One region of the Lysinibacillus sp. FSL H8-0500 genome, then DNA from elsewhere that is predicted to be linked to it. Evidence: riboswitches for the same ligand, from Rfam matches in the RefSeq annotation. Region 1 holds a riboswitch; the other holds the start of a gene.
What was found. A riboswitch is a leader RNA that binds a small molecule or an ion and turns the genes downstream of it on or off. The one in region 1 is predicted to bind lysine.

Region 2: linked by a shared signal. The riboswitch ahead of MHB44_RS16110 (aspartate kinase) and the one ahead of MHB44_RS11610 (transporter substrate-binding domain-containing protein) in region 1 are both predicted to bind lysine.

What each region holds. Positions count from the first base shown of each region.
Region 1 is NZ_CP150292.1:2,427,249-2,431,891, reverse strand. It holds gene MHB44_RS11620 (2-oxoglutarate dehydrogenase E1 component) at 1-224, shown strand, start outside; gene odhB (2-oxoglutarate dehydrogenase complex dihydrolipoyllysine-residue succinyltransferase) at 315-1,553, shown strand; lysine riboswitch at 1,944-2,130, shown strand; gene MHB44_RS11610 (transporter substrate-binding domain-containing protein) at 2,249-3,112, shown strand; gene MHB44_RS11605 (amino acid ABC transporter permease) at 3,267-3,992, shown strand; gene MHB44_RS11600 (amino acid ABC transporter ATP-binding protein) at 4,005-4,643, shown strand, end outside.
Region 2 is NZ_CP150292.1:3,389,853-3,394,495, forward strand. It holds gene sdhA (succinate dehydrogenase flavoprotein subunit) at 1-148, opposite strand, end outside; gene MHB44_RS16100 (succinate dehydrogenase cytochrome b558 subunit) at 217-831, opposite strand; gene MHB44_RS16105 (YslB family protein) at 1,104-1,538, shown strand; gene MHB44_RS16110 (aspartate kinase) at 1,639-2,865, opposite strand; lysine riboswitch at 2,960-3,138, opposite strand; gene uvrC (excinuclease ABC subunit UvrC) at 3,195-4,643, opposite strand, start outside.

The DNA.
Region 1 (4,643 bases):
ATCCTAATGTTAAGGAAATCGTATGGGTACAAGAAGAACCTAAAAACCAAGGTACATGGAATTATGCATTAGAAACATTATATGAACTTTCAGCAGGTAAAAAGCTCCGCTATGTAGGACGTCCTGCAATGAGCTCTACTTCTGAAGGGGATGCAGATTCTCATAAAGCAGCACAAGCAGCATTGATTGAAGCAGCAGTTGCTGAGCCAGTAAAGGTTAAATAATCATATATTAATTTTTGACAGCTGGGCTACTTGCCTAGGCAGTAGCCCTTTTATGTGCAGAATGCACGTTAATCAAAGGAGGAAATAAAAGTGGCTGAAATTAAAGTCCCTGAATTAGCAGAATCGATTACAGAAGGTAGTATCGCACAGTGGGTAAAAAAAGTGGGCGATCGCGTTGAAAAAGGTGAATTCATCGTTGAACTTGAAACAGATAAAGTAAACGCTGAAATCATTTCTGAAGAAGCAGGTGTATTAACACAAATTTTAGCTGAAGAAGGCGATACTGTACTAGTTGGTCAAGTGATCGCAGTAGTAGAAGCAGGCGAAGGTGCAGCATCTACACCAGCAGCGGCTCCAGCTGAAGCAACGCCAGCTCCAGTAGCGCCACAAGCAGCACCTGCACCAGTTGCAGCAGCTCCAGTAGTAGAAGAAACATCTGGTGAGCGTGTGATCGCATCTCCAGCAGCGCGTAAACTGGCACGTGAAAAAGGCATTGATCTTGCAGCGGTATCTCCAGTAGACCCACAAGGTCGTGTACGTGTGCAAGATGTAGCAGCACATGGTACAGCACCTGCACCAGTTGCGGCGGCTCCAGCAGCACCAAAAGCAGCATCTCCAGCAGTTGATGAATCACGTGTAACTGTAGAAAAAATGAGTCGTCGTCGTCAAACAATTGCGAAACGTTTACTTGAAGTAAAACAATCTACAGCAATGCTAACAACATTTAACGAAGTAGATATGACGAATGTAATGGCTTTACGTTCTCGTAAAAAGGACCAATTCTTCGAGTCAACAGGCTCTAAACTTGGTTTCATGTCATTCTTCACAAAAGCAGTTGTAGCAGCACTGAAAAAATACCCATATGTGAACGCTCAAATCGTTGGTGATGAAATTCACTTAAACAACTTCTATGATATCGGTGTAGCTGTATCAACAGAAGAAGGCTTAGTCGTACCAGTTGTTCGTGATGCAGACCGTAAAAACTTTGCTGAAATTGAAGATTCAATTGCTGATTTAGCGAAAAAAGCACGCGATAAAAAATTAGGCTTAGCAGATTTACAAGGCGGTTCATTCACAATTACAAATGGTGGTGTCTTTGGTTCATTAATGTCTACACCAATCATGAATGGTACACAAGCTGCTATCCTAGGTATGCACACAATTAAAAAACGCCCAGTAGAAGTGAATGGTGAAGTTGAAATTCGCCCAATGATGTACTTAGCACTTTCTTATGACCACCGTATTATCGATGGTAAAGATTCTGTAGGCTTCCTTAAAACTGTTAAAGAATTACTTGAAAACCCAGAAGATTTATTATTAAATTCATAATGCCCTTGTGGCTAAAACAACCCTGCTGATGTCACTTAGCAGGGTTGTTGTTTTGAGCAAAGTTGTTTATTCATAAATAAATAGCAGATCTATTTTACGATAAACTCTATAAGCATGAAGCAAGCAACCTCTAAAAAAGAAGGTCTAAAAGTCATTGGAAATATCAAATGCTTATATCTTTTTACATATAGATGACTTTTTTTTTATTAAAAATTTATTGAATTTAGAGGGATTCTCACTAAAAATAGATTGCTATAAGTTGGATAGAGAAAGTATAAACACCTAATATTGTCATTAGTCAGAAAAATGATAAAATTACCTTGACGAATAGATACATTTTATAGTAGTATCTAAGTAGCAATTAAATAGACAAACCTCACTGTTGTCAATAAGTGAGGTAGAGGCGCGATATTTATTAGTTCATTGCTGAGTACAAGCAAGCGAAGACGCAATGAAGAAGGAAATATCGCCGAAGTATAAAAGGAGCTCGTACTTTTATGCTGGGTCTGCAGTGAATAAGTGCAGGACTGTCCTAGTAAAATGATTTCCAGATTTACTAGGTTGTGCTATCTCGGAAATATGGAAATTATAGTGAGGATTTGGGCAACTGTTATAAAAGGTAAGACCTAAGTTCAAATACTTAGGTCTTTTTTAGTACAGTTGTTTTATTTTTTGACAGAAAAGGGGAGCTTTGCATGAAAAGAAAATGGTTGTTACTAATGATCTCGATCATGACGGCAATTGTGCTAGCTGCATGTGGCACTAGCGACAAAAAAGAAGAGGGATCAGGTGATGCTGGAGCTGATAGTGAAGAAGGTGGCGGTGAATTCCGCATCGGCATGGAGGCTGGTTATCCACCATTCAACTGGACACAGCAAGGTGATGCCAATGGTGCAGTAAAAATTGCCGATAATGCAGAATATGCAGGTGGCTATGATGTACAAATGGCGAAAAAAATCGCTGAAGGTTTAGGTAAAGAGTTAGTCATTGTTAAAATGGAATGGGACGGTCTAGTGCCAGCTCTACAGTCTAATAAAATTGATGCCATTATCGCAGGTATGTCGCCAACTGAAGAGCGTAAGCAAACAATTGATTTTACAGAAAACTATTACACATCTGATTTTGTGATCGTTGTGAAAAAAGGCAGTGAATTTGAAAAGGCAACATCAATTCAAGATTTCTCAGGTGCTAAAATTACATCACAATTAAATACATCAAACTATAATGTTATTGATCAAATTGAGGGTGTAGAGAAGCAAACAGCGATGGAAAACTTCCCAGCAATGCGTGTTGCTTTAGAGGCTGGTAAAATTGATGGCTATGTAGCAGAGCGTCCAGAGGGTATTTCTGCTGCTGCAGCGAACGATAAATTCTCATATGTTTCATTTGAAGAAAATAAAGGCTTTGAAACAGATCTTTCAAACACATCTATTGCTGTAGGCTTACGCAAAGATGATGCAAATCTCGATAAAATCAATGAAATCCTACAAGGTATTTCTGAAGATGAGCGTCAGCAAATTATGGAAGATGCAATTAAGCAGCAACCAGCAGCACAATAATAACATTGCACGGACTAGTTATTGGTCCGTGCACTATCATTTCATCATTATTAAAATGAGAACCTCTCTACATAATGATACAGTTCTAGCCATCATAGAATACTAGAACAAAAAAGATATACACAAGCAACACCCGCTTGTTAGGAGGATCATCATGAGTCTTGAATGGATACTTTCAATTATTGAAAACAACTGGCAAATGTTTTTACGAGGTGCGTATTATACATTACTAATTTCGATTATTAGTACAATTATTGGTGCATTTATCGGATTTTTCATTGGAATTATGCATACGATTCCTGTTCGTAAAAAGAATTTGAAATTTTATAGTTTAAAGCTTATTAATTTTATACTAACATGCTATGTTGAATTTTTCCGTGGTACACCAATGATTGTACAGGCGATGGTTGTCTATTACGGATTAGATATTGCATTTGGTATTGATATGCACTTTATCACAGCAGGGATTGTTGTTGTTTCACTGAACACAGGTGCTTATATGGCAGAAATTGTGCGTGGCGGAATTGTGTCGATTGATAAAGGTCAATACGAAGCGGCATCAGCGGTTGGGATGAACCATGTTAAAATTATGTTCTATGTTGTCTTGCCACAAGTTGCACGTAATATACTGCCAGCAACTGGGAACCAATTAATTATGAATATTAAGGATACGGCTGTTTTAAATGTGATTGGGGTAACGGAGCTATTCTTCCAAACAAAATCAATTGCAGGAAATAATTTCCGCTATTTTGAGTCATTCTTTGTGGCATGTGTGCTTTATTTCGTCATGACATTTACCGCATCTCGCATTCTTCTATATGTTGAAAAACGTTTGGATGGACCTGATGCCTATCAAAAAGAACAAAAGGAAGCTATATAGGGGGATGCACAAATGGCTGTTATTAAAATTGAGCATTTAAGTAAATCATTTGGACGTAACCAAGTGTTAAAAGATGTGAATTTTCAAGTGGAGAAGGGTGAGGTTGTCTGTTTAATTGGCTCCTCTGGCTCTGGTAAATCAACATTACTGCGCTGCATTAATTTATTGGAAACGCCAAGTGGTGGACAAATTATTTATAAAGGGGAAGACATCCTCGATGATAAGCATAATATCGATGAATATCGTACACATTTAGGAATGGTGTTCCAGCAGTTTAATTTATTTAATAATCATAATGTTTTAAGTAACTGTACAGTAGGGCAAATGAAGGTATTAAAGCGCTCTAAAAAGGATGCGGAGGAAATAGCGCTAAAATACTTAAAAATCGTTGGGATGGATCAATATGTGAATGCTAAGCCACGCCAGCTATCAGGAGGACAAAAACAGCGTGTAGCGATTGCACGCGCATTATCGATGAATCCTGATGTAATGCTTTTTGATGAGCCGACATCAGCCCTTGATCCTGAAATGGTGGGAGAGGTATTAAAGGTCATGCGTCAGCTCGCCGATGAGGGGAATACGATGTTGATTGTCACACATGAGATGGAGTTTGCGAAAGAAGTAGCAGATCGCGTGGTCTTTATGGATAAA
Region 2 (4,643 bases), 960 kb from region 1:
TAATTCCACCTTGCGCACAAACAGAGTGTGAGCGTTTTACAGGAACTAATGAGAATAAATCAACTTCAGTACCAACTTCAGCTGCTTTAATCGTTGCCATCAGACCGGCAAGACCACCGCCGACAACAATTATTTTGCTTTTCGCCATGATTATTTCTCACTCCTCTTAAAAAATTGCAATGATTGTGTGCTCTTCTACTATAAGCTTCTATTCAATTATACGAATGCTAGAATAGCAGCCACACCAACTACACTTAGAATTACGAAAAGAATGTTTGTTACGTAAGTAGCAATCTTTTGAGACTGCGGAGATTGTGTAATACCCCAGCTTACTAGGAATGCCCATAAACCGTTTGTTAGGTGGAACGTTGCTGATAAAATACCAACAATGTAGAAGCCAAGCATAAATGGATTAGCAACAATTTCTTCCATCATGTTAAAGTTAACATCAGTACCAAGCGCCTTTTGAATACGCGTTTGGAAGATATGCCATGCAATGAAAATCACTAGGAATACACCAGTGAAACGTTGTAAAGAGAACATCCAGTTACGGTATGTACTAAAACGCCCTGTGTTTGGTGTAGCCGTGAATGCAATATACACACCATAGAATGCATGGAATAACAATGGGATATAAATTACAACCCATTCAATTAGCAACAGTAGTGAATGAGGAACTAAATCCATAACTCCCGTTGCATCATTGTAAGACTGTTCACCGCCAACAGCAGTGAAGTTCAATGACAAGTGGAACACCAAGAACAAACCTACTGGAATGACCCCAAGTAGAGAATGTAAGCGGCGCCATAAAAACTCTCGATCTTTCGACAAGACTATTACCCCCCTTAGTACTTAAAATAGCACAACAAAAGAAGTCATCATTTTGTAAATGATACTTCATTGACTGTGTATTTCATCATGGTACAATATTATGACATGTTTATTGTACTCTCAAGAGCTACAAGCGTCAAGGTTGCTCGGCGTTTTTCATAGCGCTTATTAAGGAATTAATCTAGTACATAATGCGTTGTTTTTTCTCGAAAAATCTATTTTTACTTTATTCACATTAAGTTTTAAGAAAATTCTAAGAAAGAAGGATATTCATGTTAAATACTCCATCTCCTACAATCTCATCATTTGGCTATGAAATTATTCGCGATCACATTTTATCTTCTGTACTTGGTAAACATGAAGATGATGTCCTTTATTGGGCTGGTAAGGATCTTGCACGTAAGTTTCCCTGTAAGACGCAAGGCGAGCTAATCGCATTTTTCGCAGATGCCTGTTGGGGTACATTAGAGCTAATCAAGGAATCAAAGGACGGGCGCATTTTCCACTTGACAAATGATCCTGAATTATTGCAAATTAAGCAGCGTAGCTTTAGACTAGAGGCAGGATTTATAGCTGAGCAAATCCAATTGGCAAATGGCTATCTAACAGAATGCTATGATGAAAAGCGTGAAAAGCAGCAGTATATTATGTTTACGGTAAAATGGGATGTGAAGGAACGTATCATCCAGACAATTCCGACAGAGTAACGAAAAGAGGGTCTCTCAAATGATTTTGAGAACACCCTCTTTTTTCTTGCAAATTATTTTGGATCATACCTAGTACATAAAAATACGGTTTCTACTATTATTATATGTGAATCGCTTGTTCTAAATTAAATTCATTATGCAATGCATTTGCTGCCTGAATCATATCATCCTGTGGTACAACAACCGATACTTTGATTTCAGATGTGCTAACCATTTTGACAGGGATATTTTCACGGCGTAAGCGATCAAACATCCGAGCAGCCACGCCAGGATTAGATGCCATACCTGAACCAATAATGGACACTTTTGCTAGTCCAATTTCAAAATCTGCAAAACTAAAGCCTAGTGATAATTTACTATCCTCTAAAACACGTAATGCTTCCGCAAACTCCTCTTTTAAAATGGAAAAGGACACAGTCGGTTTTAACCCATCAATAATGGCTTGTACAATAATATCTACATTGATGCGATTTTCTGCAAGCACTGTAAATATATCCGCCAATGAAGCATCGGAATAGGCATCATACCCAACTGTTAAACGAATAATATCGGATTCAAAGGCTACACCTCGTACAACTAAATTTTTCTCCATCTCCACTTCCTCCTTCAATAAAGTACCAACTGATTCTCCTCTGCTAGCGCGTATAATCACCGGCATTTGAAATTTCTTGGCTAACTCCACAGCGCGTGGATGAATAATATGTGATCCTAAATTGGCTAACTCCAGCATTTCATCATAGGAAATTTCTTGAAGCTGTTGAGCCTTTGGGACATAACGAGGGTCTGCTGTATAAACACCATCAACATTTGTATAAATATCAACACGTTCTGCATCCAATGCTACAGCCAGCGCAACAGCGGCTGTTTCAGCGCCTCCCTTGCCAAGCGTTGTTACATTATCCATATCGTCAATGCCCTGTTCTCCAGCAACAACTACAATATCGCCTTGTGTAAAATGTTCTTCAATGCGGCTAGCATCTAAATAGTCAATACGTGCATGACTATACATACTATCTGTATGAATACCTGCTTGCCATCCTGTTAATGCCACTGCACCATATCCAGCTTCTTGTAGGGCAATAGCTAATAAAGCACTTGATTGCTGCGAGCAAGTTGACATAAGTACAGCTAGCTCTCGCTTCGATACTTCATCTGTTAAATGCTGAACCATTCTTTTCATCTCATTTGCAGCTTGCCCCATGCCTGCAACTACTACCACCACATCCAGCCCTCTATCCTTTTCGACAATAGCCTTTTGAGCCATTTCTTGAATTTGTTCAGTGGAGGCTAAAACAGCCCCTCCGAATTTCATAACAATTCTAGCCATTTTTTATTCCCCTCTCTGTTTTTTGGAAAACTAAAAGCAGCCTCCACATAACGTGAAAGCTGCTAGTAACATGTACAATCAAGGTAATTTGCCCATGTGTGATAGCTCTCCGAAACGTTTAGAATCGACAGTCTTACATCTCTTAAATGCAAAACCAGTACAACAATGGAAACAACAATGCTGTACTTCGGCAAGCTCCCCTTTCACACAATATCCTAGGATTTGTTCATCCTCAATCGCATTACTTTTGAACCTTGCACCTCTATCATCACTTCAATAGTGAAGTATTTAATTTGTCTAGCCTTTGTATCCATAACCTTAGCATATGTTTATTCCGTTGACAATGATTGTTGCTGAAAATAGGCATAAATATTGCTTGCTAGATTAGCTGGCATCCCAGCCTCCTGTAAAGCAAGCTCACTAGCCTCGCGAATTTTTTTTACTGAACCAAAATGCTTTAACAATTGCTGCTTTCGTTTTGGTCCTACACCCTCAATATGGTCAAGCACCGATTGAATAGCATGTTTCTCATGCTGTTGACGCAAGAAAGTAATGGCAAAGCGGTGCACCTCATCTTGAATACGCTGTAGCAAGTAAAAGCCATCACTTGTTCGCTTTAGGGCAATCACTTCTGGTGGATCGCCAAACAGTAGCTGGGATGTATTATGCTTATCGTCCTTTGCTAAACCTGCAATTGGTATAACAAGCCCAAGCTCATCCTCTAATACTTCCCGAGCCACTTCCATTTGTCCCTTCCCACCATCAATTAACACTAAATCTGGGAACGGCAAGCCTTCCTTTAAAACACGTGTATAGCGACGACGTATTACCTCCTGCATCGCTCCATAATCATCATGCTTGGCAGCTGTACGTGTTTTGTATTTACGATATTCCTTTTTAGCAGGTTTACCATCGACAAACACCACCATGGCAGAAACGGCATCGGTTCCATGCATATGGCTATTATCAAAGGCTTCAATCCGCAGTGGCGCAGAGATGCCCATTGCTTCCCCAAGTGCCTCACATGCACCGATTGTTCGTTCCTCCTGACGTTCAATCAGCTGGAATTTTGCTGCTACTGCAATTTCAGCATTTTTGGTTGCAAGCTCAACAAGCTCCTTTTTTTGCCCTCGCTTTGGCGTTAATACTTTAATCGCTAATAATTCTGTTAAAATAGCTGCATCAATCGCCTGTGGAATAAAAATTTCCTTTGGCTTAATATGCTCTGGCTTTTCATAAAAGCGTCCAACAAATGTTAAAAATTCTTCCTCTGCCTCTCGATAAATTGGAAAAATCGAGACATCACGTTCAATAAGTTTTCCTTGTCGCACAAAGAACACCTGAACACACATCCAACCTTTCTCAACCGCATAGCCAAAGATATCACGATTTGTTGTATCATTTGACACAATTTTTTGCTTTTGCATCACTGTTTCAATATGTGCTATTTGATCTCTGAACTCCTTTGCCCGCTCAAACTCTAAATTTTCAGCAGCTGCAAGCATTTTCGTTTCAAGCTCCTTTTTAACAGCCTCAACACCGCCATTTAAAAATTTCGTTATATCCTCAATCATCTCTTGGTAAACTTGCTGCTCAATGTCTTTGACACACGGTGCTAAACATTGGTTCATATGATAATATAAGCAAACTTTAGAGGGTAATTGCACACATTTTCGTAATGGATACAAGCGATCTAGTAGCTTTTTCGTTTCATTGGCTGCATAGGCATTTGGATAGGGACCAAAATATTTCGCCTTATCTTTTTTTACCTTACGCGT